2 linked regions of the Thermopolyspora flexuosa genome follow. The protein of the gene in region 1 interacts with the protein of each later gene in a pairwise test. Links are inferred from orthologs where the notes say so. Each region holds a gene or a part of one and is shown in the gene's direction. Other genes may lie near its edges.

Region 1 (6,942 bases):
AGGCGACGATCGAGCCGGCGATCGCCACGCCGAGCAGCTGGCCCACCTGACGGCCGGTGGACGACACCGCGGCGGCCACCCCCGCCTGGGCGCGCGGCATGCCGGACACCGCGGTGTTGGTCAGCGGCGCGTTCACCAGCCCGAACCCGGCGCCGAACACCACGTACACCACGAGCAGCGGGAGCACCGGCGTGTCCGCGGTCACCCGGGTGAGGAGCAGCCCGGCGAGCGTGATCAGCACCCCGGCGACGGTCAGCGGCGGGCGCGCCCCGCGCGCGGCGACCAGGCGGCCCGACACCGGGGAGAGCACGAGCGTGGCCAGGGCCATCGGCAGCGTGTAGATCCCGGCCTCGAGCGGCGTGAGGCCGCGCACGTTCTGCAGGTAGATCGTGTTGATGAACAGGAAGCCGCCCAGCGCCGCGAACGAGCACACCGCGATCGCCACCGCGCCGGAGAACGGCGCGCTGCGGAAGAACCGCAGGTCGATCAGCGGGTCGTCGCGCCGCGGCTCGTACCACAGCAGGGCGGCCAGGCAGAGCGCGGCGACCGCGAAGCAGCCGAGCACCGGGGCCGCGCTCCACCCCAGGTTGGGGCCCTCGATGATGCCGAAGCACAGCGTCGTCAGCGTCGCCATGACGAGCAGCTGGCCGAGCGGGTCGAGGCGGCGCGGGCGCGGCGCCCGCGACTCGGGCACGAGCAGCGCGGTGAGCACGATCGTCGCGACGCCGATCGGCACGTTGATCCAGAAGATGCCCGGCCAGCCCAGCGTCTCCACGATGAGCCCGCCGACCGGCGGTCCCGCCGCCAGGCTGATGCCGCCGATGCCGCCCCACACCCCGATCGCCCGGGCGCGCTCCCGCGGGTCGGTGAATACGTTCGCGATGATCGACATCGCCACCGGGTTGAGCATCGAGCCGCCGGTTGCCTGCAGCATGCGGAACGCGATCAGCCAGCCCAGGCTCGGGGCGACGCTGCACAGCAGCGAGCCGAGCGAGAACAGCGCGAGGCCGATCTGGAACACCCGGCGCCGGCCGACCCGGTCGGCGGTGGAGCCGGAGAGCATGAGCAGGCCGCCTACCACGAGCACGTAGGCGTCGACCACCCACTGCATGCCGGAGATCGGGGCGTGCAGGTCCCGGGCGATCACCGGCAGCGCGATGTTCACGATGGTCGCGTCCAGCGACACGATGAACAGGCTCGTGCAGCACAGCAGCAGGACCGCGATCCGCCGGCGGCGGCTGAGCTCGGTCACGGTGACACCATTTCGTTGAACCCCGGTGCAGACGACGACGGTTGCGAGCCTATTCGGGGGCCTCAGCTGCGCCGACGCCGCCCTCCGGCGAGCGCCGGACGCCCGCGCACCCCGCCGGGAGCGGCGGCGTCGCGCCACGGGGCCGGACCGCTCCGCGGCGGCCGGCCGCGTCCCGTGCCGTTTTCTCCCCGTTCCGGGCGGCCGTCACGCCCTCCCCGAGGAGGCGTGGCCCGCCCGCCGCGCCGGCCCGGCGCCCCATGGTCACCCCGGCTGGGGTTGAGTGCACCGTACGCGAAGAGCGACATATTAATTACGGAGAGCAATCTCTTGCCCGATTTCGTGGGCTTTCGCGGTTAGGATCGCAGTAATTGATCTTTTTGGCGAACCGTTCACGGGGGGATCGCGTGCTGAAGGGCATCGACGTCTCGAACTGGCAGCGCCGCGTCGACTGGCGGGCGCATGCCGAGCGCGGTGTCGCCTTCGCCTTCGCCAAGGCCACCGAGGGCGACACGTTCGTCGACCCGTGGTTCGAACGCAACTGGGAGGGCATGCGGGAGAACTGGATCGTCCGCGGCGCCTACCACTTCGCCCGGCCGGGCGGCAAGAACCCCGAGGAGCAGGCGATGCACTTCCTCAAGGCGGTACGGCGGGCCTGCGCCGCCTCCGGGCGCCCCGGGCTGCGCCACGGCGACCTGCTCGCCCTCGACCTGGAGACGAACGACCGCCGCAGGCCGCACGAGGTGGCCCGGTTCGCCCGCCGCTGGTGCGCCGCGGTGATCGAGCGCACCGGCGTGCGGCCGTTCGTCTACACCCACTACACCTTCGCCATGCAGGGCCACTGCGACGGGCTCGAGGTGCTGCCGCTGTGGATCGCCGCGCCCAGCTACCCCAAGGGCGATCCGGTCGTGCCCGAGCCGTGGGAGACCTGGACGATCCACCAGTACGCCAACAGCCCCATCGACCGGAACGTCTTCGACGGCACCCGGGGCGAGCTCGTCCGGTACGGCAAGCGGCGCCGCAGGCCCGCCGCCCGGCGCCGCGCCCGCGACCGCCGCGCCGACCGGTGACCCGGGCCGCCGCCGCGGCCGGGGCGGTCACGGGCCGGGTCCGCGCGGCCGGGCGTGCGCGCGCCGCGGCGGGCGTATCATGGGGGACATGGCGGCCGCGGTCGAGTTCCTGACGACCACGCCGGGCCCGGCCCGGCGGTGCGGTCGCGTGCACTGAGGAAGTGGCGTAGCCAGCAGCCCCGGGAGCGGTCCCGGGGTTTTGTTCTTCCTCGGCCCGCTCCCCTCGACGGTGGAAGGAGAGGAGCGCATGGCGCCGCCGGTACCCGGTGACGGCCGTGACTCGGTAGCATCTGACCCCAGCGAATCAGCCTCATCGACCAGTCAAGGAGTCCGTGTGTCCACCGTGTCCCAGATCCGCATCACCCTCGACGGAACCGAGCGTGCGGTGGCGGCGGGCACCACGGCCGGTGAGGCGCTCTCCGCCGACGGCCGCACCGTGATCGCGGCCAGGGTGAACGGCCAGGCCCGCGACCTTTCCCACGTGCTCGCCGAGGGCGACGTGGTCGAGCCGATCACCATCGACTCGGAGGAGGGCCGGGCGATCATGCGGCACTCCACCGCGCACGTGCTCGCCCAGGCCGTGCAGGACCTGTTCCCCGAGGCGAAGCTCGGCATCGGCCCGCCGGTGGAGAACGGCTTCTACTACGACTTCGACGTCGCCCAGCCGTTCACCCCGGAGGATCTCAAGCGCATCGAGAAGCGCATGCGCGAGATCGTCAAGCAGGGGCAGGAGTTCCGGCGGCGCCGGGTCAGCGACGAGGAGGCACGGCAGGAGCTCGCGGCCGAGCCGTACAAGCTGGAGCTGATCGGGCTCAAGGGCGGTGCCTCCGAGGAGGAGAGCGTCGAGGTCGGCGGGGCCGAGCTGACCATCTACGACAACCTCGACCCCAAGACCGGCGAGGTGCGCTGGAAGGACCTGTGCCGGGGGCCGCACGTGCCGTCGACCAAGGCGATCGCCGCCTTCAAGCTGATGCGCAGCGGCGGCGCGTACTGGCGCGGCAGTGAGAAGAACCCGCAGCTGCAGCGCATCTACGGCACCGCCTGGGAGTCGAAGGAGCGGCAGGACGAGTACCTGCACATGCTCGAGGAGGCCGAGAAGCGCGACCACCGCAAGCTCGGCGTCGAGCTCGACCTGTTCTCCTTCCCGCCGGAGATCGGCGGCGGCCTCGCGGTGTGGCACCCCAAGGGCGGCATCACCCGCCGGGTGCTGGAGGAGTACTCGCGGCGGCGGCACGAGCGGGCCGGCTACCAGTTCGTGGTCACCCCGCACATCTCCAAGTCGACCCTGTTCGAGATCTCCGGGCACCTGGGGTGGTACGCCGAGGGCATGTACCCCCCGATGGAGATGGAGGGGGCGACCTACTACCCCAAGCCGATGAACTGCCCCTTCCACATCATGATCTACAAGTCGAGGGGGCGGTCCTACCGCGACCTGCCGCTGCGCATGTTCGAGCTCGGCACCGTGTACCGGTTCGAGAAGTCGGGCGTGCTGCACGGCCTCACCCGGGCGCGGGGCTTCACCCAGGACGACTCGCACATCTTCTGCACCCCCGAGCAGCTCGCCGACGAGCTCGCCTCGCTGCTGCAGTTCGTGCTCGACCTGCTGCGCGACTACGGGCTCACCGAGTTCGAGGCCGAGCTGTCCACCCGGCCGGAGAAGTTCGTCGGCGAGATCGAGCAGTGGGAGGAGGCCACCGAGGCGCTGCGGCACGCGCTGGAGAAGTCCGGCCTGCCGTACAAGGTCGCCGAGGGTGAGGGCGCCTTCTACGCCCCGAAGATCGACGTCCACATCAAGGACGCGATCGGCCGCCGCTGGCAGCTGTCCACCCTCCAGGTCGACCTGCAGATGCCGCAGCGGTTCGACCTGGAGTACCAGGCGGCCGACGGCACCCGGCGCCGGCCGTACATGATCCACCGGGCGCTGTTCGGGTCGGTCGAGCGGTTCTTCGCCATCCTGCTCGAGCACTACGCGGGCGCGCTGCCGCCGTGGCTCGCCCCGGTGCAGGTGGTCGGCATCCCGATCGCGGACGAGCACGTGCCGCACCTGGAGCGGGTGGTGGCGAGGCTGCGCGAGAAGGGCATCCGGGCCGAGGTCGACGCCTCCGCGGACCGCATGCAGAAGAAGATCCGCAACGCGCAGAAGCAGAAGATCCCCTACATGCTTCTCGCGGGCGACGACGACGTGTCGAAGAACGCGGTGTCCTTCCGGTACCGCACCGGCGAGCAGAAGAACGGCGTGCCGATCGACGAGGCGATCGAGGAGATCGTGAACGCCGTGGAGAACCGCATCCAGATCTGAGCGTGACCGTCGCCGCGGGGCGCCCCGGACGACCGGGCGTGCCCCGCGGTGTCGTTTCCGCGCGCTTTTCCAGCGGCCCTGGCGGAGGATCCGTGCCTGACCGGCGGCGGGTACGGCCGGGCGTCGTCTGACGCTCGCCCGCGCGCCGCGACGACCTCCGAGACGTCGCGCAGCCCCTGAAGGCGCGGTGGCCGGTGGGAGGCCCGCCGCGCCTTCGTGCGGCCTCGCCCGGCGAGCCGTGGGGGAGGGCCGTCCCGCCGGGATCAGGCGAGCGCGGCGGCCTCGCCGTCGTTCTGCGGGCCCGGGTGGGACGGGCCCGGCATCCGCACGTCCTCCACGGTGACGTTGACCTCGACCACGCGCAGGCCGACCATGCGGCTCACCGCCCGGGCCACGTTGATCTTGACCTCGTTCGCGACGTCGAGGATCACGCGGCCGTACTCGACGACGATGGTGACGTCGATCGCGACCTGGCGTTCCTCCACCTGCGCGCGCACGCCCGGGATCGGGCGGACGCCCTCGGCCCCCGCCCGGCCGTCCGGTTCGTGGCCGTGCTCCGGATCGCTGCCGAGGTCGGCCACGCCGGGCACCTCCCGGGTGGCGAGGGCCGCGATCTTCTCCACCACCTCGTCCGCGACCCTTATCCGGCCCTTCACCACGGCCGCGGTGACCGTCTCCATCGTGGTGGCGCCCCGCAGCGGGCGCGGCCGGGGCGTCACCCGGACGGCGGGCTCCGCGTCGGCCACGGGCACGACCGCGCCGGAGACGGCATCGGCGTCCGAGTCCGAGGCGTCGGCGGCGGAGCGTTCCGTGCCGGAGGAGTCCGGCGACGGGGACTCGGCCGCGGCCGGGGCGGTGCTCGTCGTGGACGCGGTCCACAGGGAGACCGACATCGTGGTCACCGCGCCGGAGGCGGACGACGTCGCGAACGGCTCCGCCTCGGACGGCGCGGCGTCGGCCGGGCCGGAGTCCACCGGGTCGGAGGATGCGGGGCCGGACGCCCCCGGGTCGGCCGGCGCCGGCTCGGAGGCCGCGCTGTCGGTCACCGCCGAGGCGGCCTCCGCCGGGTCGGCGGAGGCCGCAAGGCCGGAGGCGCCGGTCTCGGGCCGCTCGGGCTCGGCCTGCGTGTCCTCGGCCGAGCCGTACGACGAGCCGGTGTAGCCCGTCGCGGCGAACCCGGAGGCGGTGTGGCCGGTGGTGGTGAGCCGCGGCGAGGAGGGCTCGGAGTCGAACCCGGAGGACGACTCGGCCGAGGCGGGCTCGGCCGAGGAGAACCGCTCGGACGAGAACACCGAGGTGGAGTAGTCGGTCGCCGCGGGCTCCGCGGAGAACACCGAGGTGGCGAACGTGGACGAAGAGAACGCCGATGAGGAGGACGGCGACGGGCGCGAAGGGACGTGCTCGTCGCCCTCGGCGCCGCGGGCCGTGCCGGGCGTCGTCTCGGCCGAATCCTCTGCGGCGATGGCTTCGCTCATTGGTGGATCGCTCCTTCGGGTGCCTCTGCGCAGCGATTCGGAATTCTGCCCGATCTTTCCGCCCCTGTCGCCTCGGATGTCACACACACCACAGGCCGGTTCCGGGCATCCGTCCGGAAGCGGACGACCGTCCCGTCGGGGGCACCCTGCCCGGAACGGGCCGCGGGGGTCCTATGCTGCAAGACATGCAGGAGCCGATTGAGCAGGCCGGGGTGGGGGTGCCGGACAACTTCCAGCGCCTGTGGACGCCTCACCGCATGGCCTACATCAGAGGGGAGAACAAGCCGACCGGCTCCGGACCGGGAGACGGCTGCCCGTTCTGCGAGATCCCGAAGATGAGCGACGAGGACGGGCTCATCCTCGCGCGCGGCAGTACCGTCTTCGCCGTCCTCAACCTGTACCCGTACAACTCGGGTCACCTGATGATCTGCCCGTACCGGCACATCGCCGACTACGTGGAGCTGAACGAGGCGGAGACGGCCGAGATCGCGGACTTCACCAAGCGCGCCATCCAGGCCCTCCGCAAGGCGAGCGGCGCCCAGGGCTTCAACGTCGGCCTCAACCTCGGCCAGGTCGCGGGCGCCGGGATCGCCGCCCACCTGCACCAGCACATCGTCCCGCGGTGGGGCGGCGACACCAACTTCATGCCGATCGTCGGCCACACCCGCGTCCTGCCCCAGCTGCTCCGCGAGACCCGCGAGCTCGTCGCCGAGGCCTGGCCCTCCTGACCGTCCCGGCCCGGCCGCGTGCCGGGCGGCGGTCCCGCCACCCGGCACCGGCACGCCGTACGGCCGGGCCACCGGGCACGGTCAGATCAGGCCGGGCAGGCCCTCGGCGCGGCCCGAGGAG
Region 2 (6,965 bases), 2.2 Mb from region 1 along the record:
TGCCGAACGCCTCGCCGGGCACCACCGCGACCTCGGCCTCCTCCAGGATCACCTCGGCGAGCTCGGCGGAGGTCTGCGGGCGGCGGCCGCGCAGCTCCTTGCCGAGGATGTTCTTCACCGACGGGTAGGCGTAGAACGCGCCCAGCGGCTCGGGGCAGACCACGCCGGGGATCTCGTTGAGCATGCGCACCATGGTCTGGCGGCGCCGGTCGAACGCGGTGCGCATCTCGGCCACCGCGGACAGGTCGCCGGAGACCGCGGCGAGCGCCGCGGCCTGCGCCACGTTCGAGACGTTCGAGGTCGCGTGCGACTGCAGGTTCGTGGCGGCCTTCACCACGTCCTTCGGGCCGATCAGCCAGCCGACCCGCCACCCGGTCATCGCGTAGGTCTTGGCCACGCCGTTGAGGATCACCACGCGGTCGCCGAGCTCCGGCACGGCCGTGGCGATCGAGGTGAACCTCGCGTCGCCGTACACCAGGTGCTCGTAGATCTCGTCGGTGACCACCCACAGGCCCTTCTCCGCCGCCCAGCGGCCGATCTCGGCCACCTGCTCGGGCGAGTAGACCGCGCCGGTGGGGTTCGACGGCGAGACGAACAGCAGCACCTTGGTGCGCTCGGTGAGGTGGCGCTCGAGCTGCTCGACCGAGGCGAGGTAGCCGGTGGTCTCGTCGGTGACCACGTCGACCTGGACACCGCCCGCGAGCTTGATCGCCTCAGGGTAGGTGGTCCAGTACGGCGCGACCACGAGGACCTCGTCGCCCGGGTCGAGCAGGGTCGCGAACGCCTCGTAGACCGCCTGCTTGCCGCCGTTGGTGACGAGCACCTGGGACGGCTCGACCGAGTACCCGGAGTCGCGCCGGGTCTTCTCGGCGATCGCCTCCTTCAGCTCGGGCAGGCCGCCGGCCGGGGTGTACTTGTGGAACCGCGGGTTCCGGCAGGCCTCGACGGCCGCCTCGACGATGTAGTCCGGCGTGGGAAAGTCGGGCTCGCCTGCGCCGAAGCCGATCACCGGGCGTCCGGCGGCCTTCATCGCCTTGGCCTTGGCGTCCACGGCGAGCGTGGCGGATTCGCTGATCGAAGAGATGCGCTTCGAGATGCGGGGACGGGTCATGCCTCCATCGTCCCAGACCACGGCCGAGGTTTCGCTGTGATATCCGCGACGTACGCGCCGTGGCGGGGTAGCGTTGACGTGCGCGGACGTCATTCGGTTCGACGAAGCGGCCGTTGGCACGTACACTTCCAGATCTAGTGAGCCACGAACGCGGGGCAACGCGCCCTCACGGCGTCCTCACGAACGCTGGGACAAGGCGGTCCGCCGAGGCGGTATGGTGGTTCGCGACATAGGGCACTGGCGCAATTGGTAGCGCACCGGTCTCCAAAACCGGCGGTTGGGGGTTCGAGTCCCTCGTGCCCTGCGAAGTGCGGTCCGCGCACCGGGTTAGGCGTGTTGGCGCGCCGCAAGATGCGACGGACACGACGAAGCAGGTGAGGACTGTGGCGATCGACACCCGCAGCGAGGCCGCGGACAGGCCAAGCGAGAAGAAGAAGGCCAAGCGCACCTCGCCGGCACTCTTCTACCGTCAGGTCGTCGCCGAGCTCCGGAAGGTCGTCTGGCCGAGCCGCCGGGACCTCATCACCTACACCACCGTGGTCCTCATTTTCGTGCTGATCATGGTTGCGATCGTGTTCGGCTTCGATGCATTGTTCACCCAGGGTGTGGTGGCGGTCTTCGGCGGCTCCTGAGCGGCCGGTGGACCTCGCCGCCGAACCCGCCCAGTCCGACGACGAGTAGAGAGAAAGTCACCGTGTCCGAGTTCCCACCGTCGCCCGGTGAGTCCCGCGAAGAGTGGGATCGCGAGCCGGAAGAGCCGGTAGCGGCCGCCGAGTCGGCCACCGGTTCGGCCGACGCCGACGCCACGGCCGAGGCCGGTCAGCAGGTCGGGTCCGAGGCGGGCGCCGCCGTGGACGAAGACGGTGACGTCGTGCCCGACGAGGCCGGGGTGGACCCGGTGGAGGCGTTCAAGGAGACCCTCAAGGGCCTCCCGGGAGAGTGGTACGTCGTCCACTCCTACGCCGGTTACGAGAACCGGGTGAAGTCCAACCTGGAGAGCCGCATCCAGTCCCTCAACATGGAGGACTACATCTTCCAGGTTGAGGTGCCGACCCACACCGTCGCCGAGTTCAAGGGCGGCAAGAAGACCCCGGTCAAGGAGCGGGTGCTCCCCGGCTACGTGCTCGTGCGCATGGAGCTCACCGACGAGTCGTGGGCGGTCGTGCGCAACACGCCCGGCGTGACCGGTTTCGTGGGCCTGTCGAACAAGCCGAGCCCGCTCACCCTCGACGAGGTGGCGAAGCTGCTCGCCCCCGAGCCGGAGGAGGAGACCAAGGCGGCGAAGACCAAGACCCAGGCCGCCACGGTCGAGTTCGAGATCGGCGAGTCCGTCACCGTCATGGACGGCCCGTTCGCCACCCTGCCCGCCACGGTGAGCGAGATCAGCCCCGAGCAGCAGAAGCTCAAGGTGCTGGTGTCGATCTTCGGCCGGGAGACGCCGGTCGAGCTGTCGTTCAACCAGGTCTCCAAGCTCTGATCGGAGCCCGACCGACGCGGGCCCCCGGCACGGCGGCCGGGGGTCGGCGTGTTCTTGGTAGGATTCCGATGCTCGCGATGACCAAGCGGGCTCGCCGCAGGGCTCGCGGTGACAGGGCGCGAGGACCTCACCGACGGACGGTCGGTGTCGCGCCGAGCACCGGCCTCCGGTTGAATCCCCCGTCTTCGCACGAGGCGCGGGGGCGCAGCCTGTCGGTCGCCTAAACTGGGGCGGTCCAGCGCATGTGGGAGTCGCGGTAGCGCACGCCGCTATCGGCGGTACCGGCACGATCCTCACGCCGTGAGGGGCGCCGGATGCGGCGCTGGTCACGCCCAGCTCGTCTCCCCACATCCGTGGGGCGTTCACGAAGGACCCGGAGAAAGAGCAGATGCCTCCGAAGAAGAAGATCGCCGCGCTGGTCAAGGTGCAGCTTCCTGCCGGCCAGGCCACGCCCGCTCCGCCGGTCGGTACCGCGCTCGGTCCGCACGGCGTCAACATCATGGACTTCGTCAAGCAGTACAACGCGGCGACGGAGTCCCAGCGGGGCAACATCATCCCCGTCGAGATCACCATCTACGAGGACCGCACCTTCACCTTCGTCACCAAGACGCCGCCGGCGCCCGAGCTGATCAAGAAGGCCGCGGGCATCCAGAAGGGCTCCGCGGTGCCGCACCGCGACAAGGTGGGCAAGCTCACCAAGGCGCAGCTCCGCGAGATCGCCGAGATGAAGATGAAGGACCTCAACGCCCGCGATCTCGAGGCGGCGGAGAAGATCATCGCCGGCACCGCGCGGTCGATGGGTGTCACCATCGTCGACTGATCACCGACCGTTTTCCCGTCCCGCCGGTAACGCCGGCATGTCCATCGCCCGCGCCGTACGGCTCCGCGACCGCGGAGCGTGCAGGCGTCCGGGCCCGGCAGAACTCGTGGGAGGGCCGGGCGCGGCCCATACCACGGTTCACTCGTAAGGAGTGAGCAGATGAAGCGCAGCAAGGGTTACCGCAACGCGGCCGCGCTGGTCGACCGTTCGCGGCTGTACACCCCGGCCGAGGCGGCCCGCCTCGTCAAGCAGACCTCGCCCACCAAGTTCGACGCGACGGTGGAGGTGGCGCTGCGGCTCGGCGTCGACCCCCGCAAGGCCGACCAGATGGTCCGCGGCACCGTCAGCCTCCCGCACGGCACCGGTAAGACCGCCCGGGTCCTGGTCTTCGCGACCGGTGTGCGCGCCGAGGAGGCCCGCGCGGCGGGCGCCGACATCGTCGGCGCCGACGAGCTAATCGAGGAGATCTCCAAGGGCAACCGGCTCAACGAGTTCGACGCCGTGGTGGCGACCCCCGAGCTCATGGGCAAGGTCGGCCGGCTGGGCCGGGTGCTCGGTCCGCGTGGTCTCATGCCGAACCCGAAGACCGGCACGGTGACGCCGGACGTCGCCAAGGCCGTGACCGAGATCAAGGGCGGCAAGATCGAGTTCCGCGTCGACCGGCACGCGAACCTCCACCTGGTGATCGGCAAGACCTCGTTCAGCGAGCGCGCGCTCGTGGAGAACTACGCCGCCGCGCTCGACGAGGTGCTGCGGCTCAAGCCGTCCGCCGCCAAGGGCCGCTACCTGAAGAAGGTCACCTTCAGCTCCACGATGGGGCCGGGCATCCCGGTCGACCCCAACATCACGCGGGACATCGCCGCGGAGCTCGCGAGCTGATCGCGTACCCGTCACGCGCCATCGACGTACCTGGATGGGCCCTCGCCGCCACGGCGGGGGCCCATCGGGCTTTTCCGGGCGTACGGCCGGCCGTCGCCGCGCCGGATGAGGGGCCGCGGGCGGCCGTGCCGTACCGGGGCGTGCCGTGACGCCGGGGTGGCATTGCCGTACCTCGGGGCCCGTCGGATTTGGCGGTGTGCGCGCGGAGGCCGTAAGCTGTCCTGAGCCGAAGACCGCTGGTCGTCGCCGGGCTGCTCGTGGCCCGGTGACCGAAGGTCCCACGTGTTGGGCGACCCGCGCAGGTGGTGGACGTTTCTCGCTGGGGTCATCCGTGGCGGGCCCGTGGACAGGTGCCGCGCCGACCCCCGCTTGGGAAACCCCGGAGCGCCTGCGCCCGGGGTTTTGTTCGTTCCCGGGACCTTCGCCGGCGGCACATCAGGAAGGAGGCCCATGGCGAGGGCGGACAAGGCGACGGTCGTTGCCGAGCTCACCGACCACTTCTCGAGCTCCAGCGCTGCCGTCCTGACCGAGTACCGCGGTCTCACCGTGGCGCAGCTCCAGGAGCTGCGCTCCACTCTCGGTGGACACGCGAAGTTCGCCGTGGCGAAGAACACGCTGGCCAAGATCGCGGCGAAGAACGCCGGGGTCGCCGGTCTGGACGACCTGCTCAAGGGCCCGACCGCGATCGCGTTCGTCAAGGGCGACGTGGTCGAGGCCGCCAAGGGTCTGCGCGACTTCGCCAAGGCCAATCCCCTCCTGGTCATCAAGGGCGGTGTCGTCGACGGCAAGCCGATGACGCCGGCCGAGATCACCAAGCTCGCCGACCTGGAGTCCCGCGAGGTCCTGCTCGCGAAGCTGGCCGGCGCGATGAAGGCGAAGATGGCCCAGGCCGCCGCCACCTTCAACGCGCTGCCCACCAACATGGCCCGGCTCGCCGAGGCCCTGCGCGCCAAGCGCGAGGAAGCCGGCGAGTAAGCCGTCGAGCAGGCCGCCGGGGCGCGTGCACCCCCGGCGGCCGAGGGGATTGGCGGAGCTCGCGTACCGCGGTCCCGCACGAACGTACGAAACACGGGAGGAACGACCACCATGGCGAAGCTCAGCAACGAGGAGCTGCTGGACGCCTTCAAGGAGATGACCCTCCTTGAGCTGTCCGAGTTCGTGAAGCTCTTCGAGGAGACCTTCGACGTCAAGGCCGCCGCCCCGGCCGCCGTCGTCGCCGCCGCCCCGGCCGCGGGCGGTGCCGCCCCGGCCGAGGAGGCCGAGGAGAAGGACGAGTTCGACGTCATCCTCGAGGCCGCCGGCGACAAGAAGATCCAGGTCATCAAGGAGGTCCGGGCCCTCACCAGCCTCGGCCTCAAGGAGGCCAAGGACCTCGTCGACGGCGCGCCCAAGCCGCTGCTCGAGAAGGTCAACAAGGAGACCGCGGAGAAGGCCAAGGCCGCCCTGGAGGCCGCCGGCGCCACCGTCACCATCAAGTGACGTTTCGCCGCAGTCTCGTGCCCGCGCGCTGAGGCACGCGGCACACCTCCTTCGGATAAGCCGAAGGACGCAGGAACATACGAAGAGGGCTGTCACCTGGTGCCGGTGGCGGCCCTTTTCGCGTTCCCGGCACTCCGGCGCCCCGGCGGCTCCGGTACGGCGTGGCCGTACGGCCGTGCCCGGCGGCCCCGCGGAGCCGGTGCCCCACGTGGATCCGCGCCGGCGCCGAACCCGGGCGATGCCCATCTCGTCGGACTACCCGGACGGGAATGTCAGCCCGGGTTATGATCCGGGCGACCCTCACCGGGAGGCCGGATGGAGCGCAGCACACCACGCCTCGTCGTCACGCTCGTGCTCGCCGGGTTGGTCGTGGCCCTGGCGGCCGCGCTGGTCTGGATCCGGATCGGCCTGGCCGCCGCGCGGACCGCGGCGGAGGAGCGCGAGGCGGCGATGCGGGCGGCGGCGATGCACGCGGTCAGCCTGCTCTCGCTCAACCACAAGACCGTGGACGAGGACATCCGGCGCATCATCGCCACCTCGACGGGCGAGGCGCGGCAGACCCACGAACGGCACGCACCCGAGATGCGGCGGGCGGCGCTCGCCGCCAAGGTGGTCCAGACGGGGGTGATCCGCGCGGTCGGCCTCGTGTCCATGAACGCCGAGCTCGACACCGCCGAGGTGCTCGTGGTCGCGGACGCGGTGAACCGGTTCGAGGACACCAAACCCAGGTTCGAGGAACGCTACTACCGGTGGACCATGCGGGTGAGCAAGGTGGGCGGCGCCTGGCTCGTGTCGAAGGCGGAGCAGACCCGGTGAAGCATCGCGGACCAGGCGAACCGGACAGGCCGCACGCCTCCGGCGGACGGTGGGGCCGCCGCGACGCGGCGCGGGGGCGCCACGGCCGTCCCTGGCGACCGCCGTACGCGGACGAGCAGGCCGACGAGCGGCCGTCGCAGGTGGGGGCGTGGGTTCCCCGCGGGCCCGGGGGCTCCGGGCCGCAGCCGTCCCGTCAGGGGCCGTGGGCCGGCCCGGGCGACGAGGCGGCCGACGCCGGTGCCGGTGGCCTGCCCGGCGACCGGGCGGCCGGCGACGCGGCCGTGCCGTACCCGGACGGCCCGCCGGGCCCGGCGCCCGAACCGGCGGAGCTCCTGGAGATCAACCCCGGGCGCGGCGACGACGAGGCGGCCCCGCGGCGCGGC

What was found.
Region 2: the proteins of thrS (region 1) and rplA interact in binary tests that used the Escherichia coli proteins (3 or more experiments, as listed by UniProt). The link is inferred for Thermopolyspora flexuosa from one-to-one orthologs.

The regions. Positions count from the first base shown.
Region 1 is NZ_VFPQ01000001.1:2,230,877-2,237,818, forward strand. Bases 2,259-5,135 are described here. They hold thrS (threonine--tRNA ligase), read left to right. Parts: upstream 2,259-2,653; coding sequence 2,654-4,618; downstream 4,619-5,135. Other genes in these bases: FHX40_RS09410 (glycoside hydrolase family 25 protein), read left to right, coding at 2,259-2,319; FHX40_RS25465 (Asp23/Gls24 family envelope stress response protein), read right to left, coding at 4,882-5,135. Outside these bases: FHX40_RS09405 (MFS transporter), read right to left, coding at 1-1,252; more of FHX40_RS09410, read left to right, coding at 1,657-2,258; more of FHX40_RS25465, read right to left, coding at 5,136-6,093; FHX40_RS09425 (HIT family protein), read left to right, coding at 6,279-6,821; FHX40_RS09430 (hypothetical protein), read right to left, coding at 6,903-6,942. UniProt on the Escherichia coli protein: Catalyzes the attachment of threonine to tRNA(Thr) in a two-step reaction: L-threonine is first activated by ATP to form Thr-AMP and then transferred to the acceptor end of tRNA(Thr). The rate-limiting step is amino acid activation in the presence of tRNA.
Region 2 is NZ_VFPQ01000001.1:4,458,025-4,464,989, reverse strand. Bases 2,528-5,427 are described here. They hold rplA (50S ribosomal protein L1), read left to right. Parts: upstream 2,528-3,567; coding sequence 3,568-4,287; downstream 4,288-5,427. Other genes in these bases: rplL (50S ribosomal protein L7/L12), read left to right, coding at 5,374-5,427; rplJ (50S ribosomal protein L10), read left to right, coding at 4,738-5,262; rplK (50S ribosomal protein L11), read left to right, coding at 2,977-3,408; nusG (transcription termination/antitermination protein NusG), read left to right, coding at 2,528-2,588. In the rest of the region: FHX40_RS19025 (pyridoxal phosphate-dependent aminotransferase), read right to left, coding at 1-1,111; preprotein translocase subunit SecE, read left to right, coding at 1,495-1,743; more of nusG, read left to right, coding at 1,806-2,527; more of rplL, read left to right, coding at 5,428-5,766; FHX40_RS18985 (hypothetical protein), read left to right, coding at 6,082-6,582; FHX40_RS25895 (hypothetical protein), read left to right, coding at 6,579-6,965. UniProt on the Escherichia coli protein: One of the primary rRNA binding proteins, it binds very close to the 3'-end of the 23S rRNA. Forms part of the L1 stalk. It is often not seen in high-resolution crystal structures, but can be seen in cryo_EM and 3D reconstruction models.